DNA from 2 places in the Pseudomonas rhizosphaerae genome. Region 1 is predicted to be linked to the other one. Evidence: predicted binding sites of a transcription regulator. Region 1 holds the regulator's gene; the other holds the start of a gene.
What was found. Region 1 encodes FliA, which starts transcription of late flagellar genes. Its sites were predicted from a motif close to CTAAAGTTTNNNNNNNNNNNGCCGNTAA; they were not measured.
Positions count from the first base shown of each region.

Region 2: the regulator FliA is predicted to act here: its motif matches at 4,279-4,306, upstream of motA (flagellar motor stator protein MotA).

Region 1 is NZ_CP009533.1:555,183-563,035, forward strand. Features, by position in the region: gene flhA (flagellar biosynthesis protein FlhA) at 1-1,415, shown strand, start outside; gene flhF (flagellar biosynthesis GTPase FlhF) at 1,427-2,746, shown strand; gene fleN (flagellar synthesis regulator FleN) at 2,865-3,698, shown strand; gene fliA (RNA polymerase sigma factor FliA) at 3,692-4,438, shown strand; gene LT40_RS02510 (chemotaxis response regulator CheY) at 4,565-4,939, shown strand; gene LT40_RS02515 (protein phosphatase CheZ) at 4,959-5,747, shown strand; gene LT40_RS02520 (chemotaxis protein CheA) at 5,805-7,853, shown strand, end outside.
Region 2 is NZ_CP009533.1:3,133,189-3,141,041, forward strand. Features, by position in the region: gene LT40_RS13890 (LysR family transcriptional regulator) at 1-382, opposite strand, end outside; gene LT40_RS13895 (aspartate aminotransferase family protein) at 481-1,656, shown strand; gene LT40_RS13900 (toll/interleukin-1 receptor domain-containing protein) at 1,841-2,308, shown strand; gene motB (flagellar motor protein MotB) at 2,323-3,357, opposite strand; gene motA (flagellar motor stator protein MotA) at 3,361-4,212, opposite strand; gene LT40_RS13915 (HDOD domain-containing protein) at 4,382-5,902, shown strand; gene LT40_RS13920 (rhodanese-like domain-containing protein) at 5,946-6,761, shown strand; gene asd (archaetidylserine decarboxylase) at 6,771-7,670, shown strand; gene LT40_RS13930 (hypothetical protein) at 7,828-7,853, shown strand, end outside.

The DNA.
Region 1 (7,853 bases):
GCAAAGTCTATGCCCTGTTGACCATCGGTGATGGTCTGGTAGCGCAATTGCCCTCGCTGCTGCTCTCTACCGCAGCGGCGATCATGGTGACCCGCGCCTCGGGCTCCGAGGAAATGGGCAAGCAGATCCAGCGGCAGATGTTCGCTTCGCCCAAGGCGCTGGCCGTCTCTGGCGCGCTGATGGTCATCATGGGCCTGGTGCCCGGCATGCCCCACGTGGCCTTCATCACCCTGGGTGCCGTCGCCGGTGGCGCGGCCTACCTGCTGTGGAAAAAGCAGAACGACGTCAAGGAGCTGGCCCTGGCCGAAGTGCAGCGTCAACAGGAACTGCTGCCGTCGCCGACGCGCACCCAGGAAACCAAGGAGCTGGGCTGGGACGACGTGACGCCCATCGACATGATCGGCCTGGAAGTCGGCTATCGCCTGATTCCTCTGGTGGATCGCAACCAGGGTGGCCAACTCCTGGCGCGGATCAAGGGTGTACGCAAGAAGCTGTCCCAGGACCTGGGCTTCCTGATGCCCACCGTCCATATCCGCGACAACCTCGACCTGGCGCCCAGCGCCTATCGTTTGACGCTCATGGGGGTGATTCTCGCCGAAGCCGAGATCTACCCGGACCGAGAGCTGGCGATCAACCCTGGTCAGGTGTTCGGATCGCTCAACGGCATCACCGCCAAAGATCCGGCGTTTGGTCTGGACGCGGTGTGGATCGATGTCAACCTGCGCAGCCAGGCCCAGTCGCTGGGCTACACCGTGGTCGATGCCAGTACGGTAGTGGCCACGCACTTGAACCAGATCTTGCAGAAGCACGCCCACGAGTTGATCGGTCACGAAGAGGTCCAGCAATTGCTGCAAGTGCTGGCAAAAGGCTCGCCAAAGCTGGCTGAAGAGCTGGTTCCGGGTATCCTTTCGCTGTCTTCGCTGCTCAAGGTGTTGCAGGCGTTGCTGGCCGAACAGGTGCCTGTGCGGGATATCCGCAGCATCGCCGAAGCCATCGCCAACAATGGTCACCGGAGTCAAGATACCGCCGCTCTGGTTCAGGCGGTCAGGGTCGGTTTGTCCCGCGCAATCGTGCAAAGCATTGTAGGCATTGAGTCTGAGCTGCCAGTTATCACCTTGGAGCCAAGGTTGGAACAGATATTGCTCAATAGTCTGCAGAAGGCTGGTCAGGGTCAGGAAGAAGGCGTTTTGCTGGAACCGAGCATGGCGGAGAAGCTGCAACGATCCTTGATCGATGCGGCGCAGCGGCAGGAGATGCAGGGCCAACCGGTGATACTGCTGGTGGCCGGTCCGGTCCGCGCGATGCTCTCGCGCTTCGGGCGCCTGGCGATCCCCAACCTTCATGTACTGGCCTATCAGGAAATCCCTGATAACAAGCAAGTCACCATCGTTGCGACAGTAGGGCCCAACGGCTGAGGTAGTGGGTTATGCAAGTGAAGCGATTTTTCGCCGCCGACATGCGTCAGGCCATGAAATTGGTCCGCGATGAGCTGGGTGCCGACGCTGCCATCATTGGCAACCGTCGCATCGCTGGCGGCGTCGAGCTGACCGCTGCGCTGGACTACAAGCTGTCGGCCCTGGCGCCGCGCGTGCCCAACCTCGAGTTGGAAGAAGAGCTGCGCAAGACCCAGTCGCGCATCGTGTCTGCCCAGGCCGAGCTGAGCACCCGCGGCGAAACCGATGCGGCCACCAACCGTCAACTGGTTGCCGGCCTGCCGCTGACCGCCGCCGAGCCGCTGGTGGAACCGCGTCGCGAAGAGCCCGTGCGTGCCCAGGCCGCGCCGGCGCCACAGCCTGCCGTCGACCAGCGCCTGTTCGATTCCATGCGTTCGGAACTCAACGGCCTGCGTCAGCTGCTCGAAGTGCAGCTGGGCTCTCTGGCCTGGAGCCAACTGCAGGGCAGCAAGCCAGCGCAGGCCAATCTGTGGCGTCGCTTGCAGCGCATCGGCCTGTCCGGCCCGATCGCTCGCGAACTGTTGAACCTGACCAGTGAAATTCATGAGCCCCGGCAGGCATGGCGCATGCTGCTGGCGCACTTGGCGCGTATGATTCGCACGCCGGAAGTCGAACCGCTCGAAGAAGGCGGCGTGATCGCCATGGTCGGTCCTGCCGGCATGGGCAAGACCACCACCCTGGCCAAGCTGGCAGCGCGCTATGTGCTCAAGTACGGCTCCCAGAGCGTGGCGCTGGTGAGCATGGACAGTTTTCGCATCGGTGCCCAGGAGCAGCTCAAGACCCTGGGCCGTATTCTCAATGTTTCGGTGACTCAGGTCGATCCGGGCCAGTCATTGGTACAGGCGCTGGAACCCCTGCTGCGCAAGCGCGTGGTGTTGATCGACACCGCTGGCCTGCAAGCCAGCGATCCGGCACTGCGCATGCAGCTCGAGAGCCTGGCCGGGCGTGGGATCAACGCCCGCAACTACCTGGTGCTGGCAACCACCAGCCAGAAGCAGGTACTCACCGCGGCTTACCACAGTTACAAACGTTGCGGTCTGGCCGGGTGCATCCTGACCAAACTCGATGAAACGGCCTGTCTCGGCGAAGTGCTGAGCCTGGCCATCAGTCAGGAACTGCCGATTGCCTATCTCACCGATGGGCCGCGCATCCCCGACGACTTGCATTTGCCGCGCCGGCACCAGTTGGTCAGCCGCGCGGTCAGCGTGCAAATGCAAGAAGAGCCCAGCGAAGAGGCCATGGCCGATATGTTCGCAGGGCTCTACCACAGCCCCGACAAGCGAGTTGGCTGAGGTGAAGAACGTTAGGCAAGCACAATCTTCCTGCATCGTAGGGTTGCCAGGAAATACTCGAGCAATCGAACTGGCAGCCACTGGTGTGGCCTCGGTCTAGACAAGGTAAAGAACGAACATGGGCAGCATGCATCCCGTACAGGTGATCGCGGTGACCGGCGGCAAAGGTGGCGTCGGCAAGACTAATGTGTCAGTGAACTTGTCCCTGGCGTTGGCCGAGCTCGGCCGCCGGGTCATGTTGCTGGACGCCGACCTTGGCCTGGCCAACGTCGACGTGTTGTTGGGCCTGACCCCCAAGCGCACCCTGGCGGATGTGATCGAAGGCCGCTGCGAACTGCGCGACGTGATGTTGCAGGGCCCTGGCGGAATCCGCGTCGTGCCGGCGGCTTCCGGCACCCAGAGCATGGTCCACCTGACCCCGGCCCAGCATGCCGGTCTGATCCAGGCCTTCAGCGATGTGGGCGACAACCTCGACGTGCTGATCATCGACACGGCCGCCGGCATCGGCGATTCGGTGGTCAGCTTCGTCCGCGCGGCCCAGGAAGTCCTGCTGGTGGTGTGCGACGAGCCCACCTCGATCACTGACGCCTACGCCCTGATCAAGCTGCTCAACCGCGACTACGGCATGAACCGTTTCCGGGTCCTGGCCAACATGGCGCAGAGCCCTCAGGAAGGGCGCAACCTGTTCGCCAAGCTGACCAAGGTGACCGATCGCTTCCTCGACGTTGCCCTGCAGTACGTCGGCGCCGTGCCGTACGACGAGTCGGTGCGCAAGGCCGTACAGAAGCAGCGCGCCGTCTACGAGGCATTTCCCCGCTCCAAATGCTCGCTGGCCTTCAAGGCCATCGCGCAGAAGGTAGACACCTGGCCGTTGCCGGCCAATCCCCGCGGCCACCTGGAGTTCTTCGTCGAACGCCTGGTGCAGCAAACCAGTGCAGGGCCCGTATCATGAGCGCCAGCGGATACCGTATGTACAGCAAGGCGTCGCGCGACTCGCAGCAGCATCAGCTGATCGAGCAATACGCACCGCTGGTCAAGCGCATCGCCTATCACCTGCTGGCGCGACTGCCGGCCAGCGTGCAGGTGGAAGACCTGATCCAGGCCGGCATGATCGGCCTGCTGGAGGTCTCGACCAAATACGATTCGAGCAAGGGCGCCAGTTTCGAGACCTATGCCGGCATTCGTATCCGCGGCGCGATGCTCGACGAAGTGCGCAAGGGTGACTGGGCGCCGCGTTCGGTACACCGCAATACGCGCATGGTCAGCGACGCCATTCGACGAATTGAATCGAAAACCGGCCGCGACGCTAAAGATCACGAGATTGCGGCCGAACTCAATCTGAGTCTGGATGATTACTACGGGATCCTGAACGATACCCTGGGCAGTCGCTTGTTCAGTTTCGACGACCTGCTGCAGGACGGCGAGCACGAGGGCCTGCACGAAGACGGCGCCAGCGGTTCGCTGGAGCCTTCGCGGGATCTGGAGGACGAGCGCTTCCAGGGCGCGCTGGCCGAGGCCATCGCCAACCTGCCCGAGCGGGAAAAGCTGGTCTTGTCGCTGTATTACGACGAAGAGCTGAACCTCAAGGAAATCGGCGAGGTACTGGGTGTCAGCGAGTCGCGCGTCAGCCAGCTGCACAGCCAGTGCGCCGCGCGACTGCGCGGGCGCCTGGGGGAGTGGCGGGCACGCTGAAGTACTGGGTTTCCCAAGCGTTCGGGGCTGGTCTGCAGTGGTAGTGGATGTAATCGGATTCGATTGTTATGCACGTCCAGGGGCTGGGCGTGTTCAAGACTGCTGGAGGTCTAATTGGACAAGAACATGAAAATCCTCATCGTCGACGATTTCTCGACGATGCGGCGCATCATCAAGAATCTGCTGCGTGACCTGGGCTTCACCAACACCGCCGAGGCCGATGATGGCAACACGGCCTTGCCGATGCTGCTCAGCGGTAACTTCGATTTCCTCGTCACCGACTGGAACATGCCCGGCATGTCCGGCATCGACCTGCTGCGCCAGGTGCGTGCCGACGATCGCCTCAAGCACCTGCCGGTGCTCATGGTGACCGCCGAAGCCAAGCGCGAGCAGATCATCGAAGCCGCCCAGGCCGGGGTCAACGGGTATGTGGTCAAGCCTTTCACTGCGCAAGTGCTGAAAGAAAAAATCGAAAAGATTTTCGAGCGCGTCAATAGCTGAATTCTGCAACGGGGGCGCAATGGATCACAAACAAAGCACATTGGGGGACTTCGAGTCGACCCTGAAGAAACACGCCGTGGAGCTGGTGGACAGCCTTGAAAAAGGCCGGTTCGGTGAAGCGGTGCAATTGATCCACGAGCTGAACCAGACCCGCGACCGCGGCCTGTACCAGGAAGTGGGCAAGCTGACGCGCGAGCTGCACAGCGCCATCGTCAGTTTCCAGATCGATCCGAACATTCCCCAGGCCGAAGAAGTTTCGCAGATCACCGATGCGACCGAACGCTTGTCGTATGTGGTGCGCCTGACCGAGAGCGCGGCCAACCGGACGATGGACCTGGTCGAGCAGAGCACGCCGGTGCTCAACACCTTGAGTGCCGAGGCCAGCGCCTTGAGCGTCGACTGGCAGCGCTTCATGCGCCGTGAAGTGGCCGCCGACGAGTTTCGCGAACTGGCGCGCCGGGTCGACGGGTTTCTGACCCGCAGCGAGCAGGGCAATCGGGAAGTGGCCAGCCACCTGAACGATATTGTCCTGGCCCAGGACTACCAAGACCTCACCGGCCAGGTCATCAAGCGCGTCACTGCGCTGGTCACCGAAGTGGAGAGCAACCTGCTCAAACTGGTCCTGATGGCCAGCCAGGTTGATCGCTTCGCCGGCATCCAGCATGACCACGAACAGCTGCGTGCCGAAAAAGATCAAGAAAAACATCCCGCCAAGGGTGAAGGTCCGCAGATCCATGCCGATAAACGTGAAGACGTCGTATCCGGTCAGGACGATGTCGACGATCTGCTGTCCAGTCTGGGCTTCTAGGCCGACGCCTCGCCCGACTGTGTTGACCGTTAATCACGTACTCCAGGGAGCATCCACATGAGCTTCGGCGCCGACGAAGAAATCCTTCAGGATTTCCTGGTAGAGGCCGGCGAAATTCTCGAGCAACTGTCCGAACAACTGGTCGAGCTGGAAAGCCGTCCCGATGATGCCGACTTGCTCAATGCAATTTTTCGCGGTTTTCACACTGTAAAAGGCGGCGCCGGCTTCCTCCAGCTCAACGAGCTGGTGGAGTGCTGCCACATCGCCGAGAACGTCTTCGACATCTTGCGCAAAGGTGAGCGCCGGGTCGATTCCGAACTCATGGACGTGGTGCTCGAAGCACTTGACGCGGTCAACGGCATGTTCTCCGAGGTGCGTGAGCGCGCCCCGGTCACGCCGGCCAGTCCGCAGTTGCTCGATGCCCTTGCGCGTCTGGCCGAACCGGCAGCTGTCGTTGCACCTCCAGCAGCGCCCGTGGCGGTGCCGGTGCCGGTCGCCGCGCCGGCTGCAACGCCCAGCGAAGACATCACCGACGACGAATTCGAGCAACTGCTCGATTCGCTGAACGCAGCCAAGGCGCAGGCCGCAACGCCGATCGCTGCCGCTGTTGCACGCGATGGCGCGGCCAGTGACGAGATCACCGACGACGAATTCGAATCGCTGCTCGATCAGTTGCACGGCAAGGGTCAGTTCGCGGTCGATGCGCTGGCACCGACCGTGACGTCCGAGGCTGCGCCTGGATCTGGACCTGCCAGTGCGGCACCGGTTTCCAGCACGCCCGCCGCACCTGGCGACGAGATCACCGACGACGAGTTCGAGGCGCTGCTCGACCAGCTGCATGGCAAGGGCACGTTCACCTCCGAAGCGGTCAAGGTGCAACCGCCTGCCGAGGTCCCGGCTCCGAAAAGCGACCAGATCACCGACGACGAATTCGAATCACTGCTCGACCAGTTGCATGGCAAGGGCAAGTTCAGCGATGTCGCCAGCGTGCCCGACGCCCAGCCCGTAGCTGCCGCCGCTGCCGTGCCAGTGGCGGCGCCGCGCAAGACCGAGGCAGCGCCTGCGCGTGCTCCGGTGGCCGAGAAGCCGGTCGCCAGCGAGGCCGAGACGACGGTAAGGGTCGACACTGCGCGCCTCGACGAAATCATGAACATGGTGGGCGAGCTGGTGCTGGTGCGTAACCGTCTGGTACGCCTGGGCTCCAACAGCAGCGACGAGGCCATGTCCAAGGCGGTGTCCAACCTGGACGTGGTTACGGCCGACCTGCAGACCGCGGTCATGAAGACCCGCATGCAGCCGATCAAGAAGGTCTTCGGGCGCTTCCCGCGCCTGGTCCGCGACCTGGCCCGGCAATTGAAGAAGGAAATCAACCTTGAGCTGGTCGGTGAAGAAACCGACCTGGACAAGAATCTGGTCGAAGCCCTGGCCGACCCGTTGGTGCACTTGGTGCGCAACGCCGTCGACCATGGCATCGAGACGCCCGAGGAACGCGAGCGCAACGGCAAGGCGCGCGGCGGGCGCGTGGTGTTGTCGGCGGAGCAGGAAGGCGACCACATCCTGTTGTCGATCAGCGACGACGGCAAGGGCATGGACCCTGCGGTCCTGCGCGCCAAGGCCGTGGAAAAGGGCCTGATGGACCGCGACGCGGCCGACCGCCTCAGCGAATCCGACTGCTACAACCTGATTTTCGCGCCGGGCTTCTCCACCAAGACGGAAATTTCCGACGTGTCGGGCCGCGGCGTCGGCATGGACGTGGTCAAGACCAAGATCAGCCAGCTCAACGGCTCGATCAACATTTTCTCGGCCAAGGACCAGGGTTCGAAGATTGTCATCAAGGTGCCGTTGACCTTGGCGATCATGCCCACCCTGATGGTGATGCTGGGCAACCAGGCGTTTGCTTTTCCGCTGGTCAACGTCAACGAGATCTTCCACCTGGACCTCTCGCGCACCAACGTCGTCGACGGTCAGGAAGTGGTCATCGTGCGCGACAAGGCACTGCCCTTGTTCTATCTCAAGCGCTGGCTGGTCAAGTCGGCCGCGCACGAGGAGCAGGGCGAGGGGCACGTGGTCATTCTCACGGTCGGCACCCAGCGCATCGGCTTCGTG
Region 2 (7,853 bases), 2.1 Mb from region 1:
TGAGGCTGAGACTGACGCTGATCTGTGGATAACGCTCAAGAAACGCCGCCAATGCAGGGGCCAGGCACTCGGCGCCGAAGGTGGGCGGAGCCGTGATGCGCAACAGACCTTGAGGAGCCCCCTGGGTATGTTCGGCCCAGCGCTCCGAGTCGGCGACCAGGCCCAGTACTTCCAGGCAACGCTGGTAGTAGGCATGGCCTGCGTCGGTCACCTGCTGACGGCGCGTGGTGCGCAGCAACAAGGTCACGCCCAGGCGCTGCTCCAGCGCCTGCAGATGGTTGCTGACCATGGTCGTGGACAAGTCACACGCCTTGGCGGCCGCTGTCATGGTGCCCAGTTCCACCACTTTCACGTACACCTGCATCGCTTGAAACAGATCCATTATCCACCCCAGGTAAAAAGTGCATCCAGCTTAACGCCATTTATCCAGCCATGGTTGAAGCGAATACTGTCAGCTCATTCCTCGCCGAGATGCCCCTGATGAGCGCACATCACCTGATGCCCACCTATCAACCCTTGCCCCTGATGTTCAGCCATGGGCGCGGCACTCGTCTGTGGGATACGGCTGGCCGGGAATACCTGGATGCGCTGGCCGGTGTGGCAGTGACCAGCGTGGGCCACAGCCACCCCGACGTGGTGGCCGCCATCGCCGAGCAGGCCGGGCTGCTGCTGCACACCTCCAACCTGTACGCCATCGACTGGCAACAACGGCTGGGAGCGAAGCTGGCCGAGAAGTCGGGGCTGGCGCTGGCGTTCTTCAACAATTCCGGCGCGGAGGCGAACGAGACTGCGCTGAAACTGGCCCGTTTACATGGCCATAGCCGCGGTATCGCCAAGCCCTTGGTAGTGGTCATGGACAACGCGTTTCACGGGCGCACCCTGGCCACCCTGGCGGCCAGTGACGGCGCACACCTGAGCGCCGGGCTGGGCCAACTGCCGGGCGACTGCATAAAGATTCGCTTCGGCGACCTGGACGCGCTGGCCAATGTCACTCAGGCGTTCGGCCAGCGTATCGCGGCGGTGCTGCTCGAGCCGATCCAGGGCGAAAGCGGCGTGCACGTCGCCTCCACGGCTTACCTGCGCGCCCTACGGGAACACTGCGACAATCATGGCTGGTTGCTAATGCTCGACGAGATCCAGACCGGCATCGGCCGCACCGGCCAGTGGTTCGCCTACCAGCATGCAGGCATCCAGCCCGACGTGGTCACCCTGGCCAAGGCCCTGGGCAACGGCATCCCGATCGGCGCTTGCCTGGCCAGCACGACGGTGGGCCGCCTGTTCACACCCGGCAGCCACGGCAGTACCTTCGGCGGCAATCCACTGGCCTGCCGGGTGGGCTGCACCGTGCTGGACATCATCGAGCGCGAGCAACTGTTGGAGAACGCCACGCGCCAGGGCCATGCGCTGCTCGGGCGCTTGCGCAGCGAGGTCGGCAGCTTGCCTGCGGTCAAGGCCGTACGGGGCATGGGTTTGATGATCGGCGTGGAGCTGGATCGGCCGTGCCGCGAGCTGATGCAGCGAGCGGCACAGGAGCATGGCCTGCTGATCAACGTGACCCGCGGCACTACCATTCGGTTGCTGCCACCGTTGACCCTGGACGACGCGGAAGTGCAGCGCATCGTAGGCACAATACGCGCGCTGCTGCAGGCGCTATAGGCGTCGACTGTAAGAAAAATTACTTACAGAAGTAGGGATTGTCTCTTTTCAGTGACATCCCTTGCCGCTTAAACGGCATTGAACAATCTTTCAGCCTTCAGCACCCACGATGAAGGCTTTCCATGTCCGACTTGCCCGTCGCTTGCCTGCAACCCGCCCGACTCATCGCTGGCGGACGTCGGCAATGAGCGTGTTCATCGGCTACCAGCATGTCGACCATCCTCAGGCCTTGCGGATCAGGAAGCAGCTGCGCAGGGCCGGGATCGAAGTGCGCATGGACGTGATGGACTTCGAGTCGCTGACCACGCTGCACGTCACCGAGACGCTGACCGCGCACATCCGCGACTGTACCCACCTGATTCTGATGATGTCCCACAGCAGCGCACGACGCTGGTGGATACCGTTCTGCATCGGCGAGGCGACGTCATGGGACCGGCGCATCTGCCTGTATCGGCTGGGCGACCAGGCGCTGCCCGAATACCTGGCGCACTGGCCGACCCTGACCCGCACGCAGCAACTGGATTTCCTCATCGAGGCCTACCATCGCGAGGCGGCCATGCGCATGCTGGCAGGACGCTGCGAGACGTCGCTGCCGGTGCGCGCTCGAGATATCCACAGGGGCCTGCGCGAACGCATTGGCCGGGGGTTCTAGCAGGCTTCGTCGTCTCAGGGCGCAGGCTTGCCCGGCTCGACCAGCTTCGCCGAGCCGTCTTCGAACAGGTTCAGACGCTGGCGCAGCTCGCGTGGCTGCACCGGCGCGTTGGGATCGCCGATGGAGGCGCCCGGCGGATTGGCGGCCGGTGCCGCGTCTGGGGCGGAACTCCCAGGGGCCGGTTGGTCACCTTCGATGTCGCGCTGGGCCTTTTTGGTCAGCACCACGATGTCGATGCGACGGTTGATGGAGTTCAACGGATCCTTGCGATCGAACAGCGAGGACGAGCCATAGCCGACCACGCGGGCGACCTGGTCTTCCGGATAGCTGCCGGCCACCAGCGCGCGGCGCGCCGCGTTGGCGCGGTTGGACGACAGCTCCCAGTTGCCAAAGCCGCCCGCCGCGCTGCCGGCGTAGGGCTTGGCGTCGGTGTGGCCGCTGACGCTGATCTTGTTCGGCACCGCCTTGATGGTGTCCGCCATGGCCAGCAGGATGTCCTCGAAATACGGCTTGAGGCGCGCGCTGCCCACATCGAACATCGGCCGGTTCTCGGCATCGGTGATCTGGATGCGCAAGCCGTCCTGGGTGATTTCGAAGAGGATCTGGTCCTTGAATTTCTGCAGCTGTGGATTTTCGTCGACCTTGTTCTGCAGTTCCTGCAGCAACAGTTCGAGGCGTTCCTTTTCAACCTGCGCGGCCACTTGCTCAGCCTGTTCGGCCTGTTCGGCCGCGACCTGGGTCGAGGTCTCGGGCTTGGGCGGTGAGACTTCGACGTCCGGGTTCAGCGTGTGCTCGGGCGACAGCTGGGGCGAGCCTCCCAAGTCGATGACATAGGGCGTGCCGCTTTCGGAGAAGCCGATCGGGTCCTTGAAGTAGCCAGCGATGGCGATTTTCTGTTCGGGCGTGGCTTCGGACAAAAGCCACAATACCAGGAAGAACGCCATCATCGCGGTCGCGAAGTCGGCGAAGGCGATCTTCCAGGCGCCACCGTGGTGGCCGCCGCCAAAGCGCTTGACCCGCTTGACGATGATGGGCTGGTTGTTTTCCATGACTCAGCGACCGCGTACGGCTTGTTCGAGTTCGGCGAAGCTTGGGCGGTGCGCCGGGTACAGCACCTTGCGCCCGAACTCCACGGACAGCGACGGCGGCATGCCCGAAGCCGAAGCCACCAGCGAGGCCTTGATGGCCTCGTAGACGTTGAGTTCTTCCTTGGCATCGTGAGCCAGGCAGGTCGCCAGCGGGCCGAAGAAGCCGTAGGCCGCGAGGATACCCAGGAACGTACCGACCAGGGCCGCGCCGACGTGGGCACCGATAGCGGCCTTGTCGCCGTCGCCCAGGGACGCCATGGTCACCACGATGCCCAGCACTGCCGCGACGATACCGAAACCGGGCAACGCATCGGCGATGCCGGTGACCGCATGGGATGGATGCTCGAGCTCTTCCTTGAGGCTCAGCAGCTCCATGTCGAACAGGCCTTCGAGTTCGTGTGGCGCCATGTTGCCCGAGGACATGATGCGCAGGTAATCGCAGATGAACGCGATCATCTGCTCGTCCTTGAGGATGGTCGGGTACTTGGCGAAGATCGGGCTGGCGGCGACGTCTTCGATATCGGCCTCGATGGACATCATGCCCTCGCGACGACTCTTGTTGAGAATCTCGAACAACAGGCTCAGCACTTCCAGGTAGAAGGCGTGGCTGAAGCGCGACTTGAACATCTTCAGCGACTTCTTCAACACCTGCATGGTGGTGGGGCCGGGGTTGGCCTGCAGGAACGCGCCCAGGGCGGCACCGCCGATGATCAGCACCTCGAAGGGCTGCACCAGGGCCGCCAGTTGACCATGGGAAAGCACGTATCCGCCCAGCACGCTCGCGAACACGACAATGATGCCGATAATTTTAGCCATGGATAAAAAACACTTCAGAAGTCGGGTTCAAGGACGAAAAAGGTGATGTTGAATCTGTTGTTCTCCTTATCGGCAGAACTGCGCCAGACTATAGGCAGCGGTTTTCAAAAGCCAGTTTGGTCCGTTCGTGTAGTCGGCCTGCATTCAGGCATGCATCAGGATAAGCATAGTGTCCAACGCCAAGCCTCAAACCCTCGACACCTGGCTCGCATTGCTCGACGGCGTGCGCCTGCCGATCCCCAGGCTCTACCATGACAAGGTTCGCGCGGCGATCAAGGACAGGCGCCGCTCGCTGCGCGACATTGCCGACCTGATGCAGCACAGTCCGGCGCTGGTGCTGAGCGTGATGCGCGAGGCCAACCGGCATGCCGGCAGCAGTCTGGTGGAACCGGCGGAAAGCCTCGAAGTGGCGCTGAATCGGCTGGGCCTGGCACGCACCGAAGAGCTGTTGATGCGCCTGCCCGCCCAGGAGCCGCAGCAGATGCCCCTGACCCTGCGCCAATTGCAGATGATCAGCCAGCATGCCAGCCAGCAGGCTAACGGCCTGTTCGCGGCACGACTGGCTCGGCTGTGGCAGGAGATCCACTGGGGCAGCCTGCTGTTCCTGTCGCCGCTCTGGCCATTGGCAGCCACCCACCCCGAGCTGCTCGATGAATGGGAGCGCCGCGTCATCGTTCAGGGCGAGGCTGCGGCCAAGGTCGAGCAGGACCTGTTCGGCGTACCGCTGCTGGTGCTGTGCGAGGCCCTGGCACAGAAATGGCGCCTGCCGGCCTGGGTGCTGCACGGCTATCGACTGCTGCTCAAGGAGCGCCGAGCACTGGTGCAGGCGCTGCACATCGCCCGTGACAATCAGCACCGCCTGCGTCAGCAGCAGCAGCTGGACGACGAGCCGGCGTTGCGGCGCTGGCTGAACCAGCCTGCCAATACCATTCTGATGGCCAACGGTCTGGCCCTGGCCGCCCAGCATGGCTGGTTCACCCCCCACCTGCAGCGTTGGGAATACCTGAGCTGCCTGTACCTGCAGGTGCCGCTGGAACAGGTCCAGCAACAGGTTCATCAACAGGCGGTACACAGTGCCCGCGTGCACTGCGCTGCCGACCTGTGGCATCCGGCACGCAGCCTGCTGTGGCCACCGCAGCACAAGGGTCCGGCACACGACAGCGAGCCGGCGCCGGCACCGAGCGAAGAGGCACTGGCGAGCTGGCGGCGACTGTGCACGCAGCTGCTGGCCACGCCAACGCCTTTCAACAATGCCCTGCACCTGACCACTTGCGCCCGCGATGCGCTGCTGGCGTGCGGCATGCAGCGCGTGCTGTTGCTGATGGTCGACCGCAACCATGGCAGCCTGCGCGTGCACCAGAGCGCCGGGCTGCCCAAGGAGGTGGCGGCGCTGAGCCTGGGCATCGAGCACAGCAGCCTGCTGCAGCGGCTGCTCGCGCAGCCGACGCCGTTGCGCATGGGCACCGCCAACAGCGAGCAGTTGCAGGCGCTGTTGCCGGCCACCCTGCGTACGCTGTTCCGCGGCGAGCACCTGCTGCTGCGCTCCCTGGGCGTCGAAGGACGCGTGCATACGTTGCTGGTCGCCGACCAGGGCGGGCGGCCTTTCTCCGAGATCAGCGTGCAGGGCTTCGGCAAGACTGCGCAGTGCATCGAGCGCGCCCTGGACACCTTTACCAACCGCAGCCGTTGAGCCTTGCGCTACAATCGCCGTTCCGTTTCGTCTGGAGACCTGAATGCCTGACTTCTCTGGCCTGCCCCTGGTGATCGAGCCCGATGCGCTGAACGCCCGGCTCGATGCCGCCAACCTGATCGTGGTCGACCTGACCAGTGCCGCGCGCTACGCCGCCGGGCACATCCACGGGGCGCATTTCGTCGATCCCAAGCGTACCCAGCTGGGCCAACTGCCGGCACCCGGGCTGCTGCCCGGTCTGGCGGCACTGGAGCAGCTGTTCGGCGAGCTGGGTCACAACTCCCAGGCGACCTACGTGGTCTACGACGACGAAGGCGGCGGCTGGGCCGGGCGCTTCATCTGGATGCTCGACGTCATCGGTCATTCCCGCTATCACTACCTCGACGGCGGCATCCTGGCGTGGGAAGCCGCCGGCCTGCCGCTGAGCCAGGACACCCCGGCACGGGCCGGCGGCCCGGTGTCGCTCACCCTGCACGACGAGCCGACCGCCACCCGCGAATACTTGCAAAGCCGCCTGGGCGCCGCCGACCTGGCCATCTGGGATGCCCGCGGTCCGCTGGAATACACCGGTGAAAAGGTATTGGCGGCCAAGGCGGGGCACATTCCCGGCGCGATCAACCTGGAATGGACGGCGGCCATGGACCCGGCGCGACAGCTGCGCATCCGCAGCGATGCCGCGCAGCTGCTCGAGGGCCTGGGCATTACCGCCGACAAGGAAATCATCACGCACTGCCAGACGCATCACCGCTCTGGTTTCACCTATCTGGTGGCCAAGGCGCTGGGCTATCCACGCGTCAAGGGCTATGCCGGTTCCTGGGGCGAATGGGGCAACCACCCCGACACCCCCACCGAAGTTTAAGGACACACAATGAAAGATCGCCTGTTCATCATCAGCCAGTACCTGCTGCCCCATCACCTGCTCTCGCGCCTGGCCGGCTGTGTCGCCGAGTGTCGCTCGCGCTGGTTCAAGGATGCGTTCACCCGCTGGTTCGCCAAGCGCTACAACGTCGACATGTCACTGGCCCAGGTCGAGGACCTGAGCGCCTACGAGAACTTCAACGCATTCTTCACCCGTGCTCTGAAGCCCGATGCGCGCCCGCTCGACCCCACGCCCGGCGCAGTGCTGTGCCCGGCCGACGGCGCTATCAGCCAGCTGGGCACCATCGAGCACGGTCGCATCTTCCAGGCCAAGGGCCACAGTTTCAGCGTGCTCGAACTGCTCGGCGGCGACCCTGACAACGCGGCGCCGTTCATGGGCGGCGAGTTCGCCACCATCTATCTGTCGCCGCGTGACTACCACCGGGTTCACATGCCGCTGGCAGGCACGCTGCGCGAAATGATCTACGTGCCGGGACGCATCTTTTCGGTCAACCAGACCACCGCCGAGAACGTGCCCGAACTGTTCGCGCGCAACGAGCGTGTGGTGTGCATCTTCGACACCGAGCGCGGGCCGATGGCCATGGTGCTGGTGGGCGCGATGATCGTCGCCTCGATCGAAACCGTCTGGGCGGGCCTGGTGACACCGCCCAAGCGCGAACTCAAGACCTTTCGCTACGACGCAGCGGCACGTGCGCCGATCCATCTGGAAAAAGGCGCCGAAATGGGCCGTTTCAAGCTGGGCTCGACCGTGGTCATGCTGTTTGGCCCGGAACAGGTCAAGTGGGCTCACCACCTGGCCAACCTGTCGCCGGTGAACATGGGCCAGGGCCTGGGCCGTGCGGCAAGCTCCAGCGACGTGGCACCCGCCACGCCTTCTCCGGTCGTCTGAGCCACTCGCGGCGAGCACGGCGCAGCCTCGGCGACATCAAGGCTGCGACCGTTATCCAATGCTGTTAGAGTCTTTGCATACGGCCAAATGAATGGCCTGTCTTTTTTCATCGCTCAAGCCCTCGAGCGATGACCTGAGTTGAACCAGGAAACGACCGATGTCGCCACGCCCCCATCTGTTGTT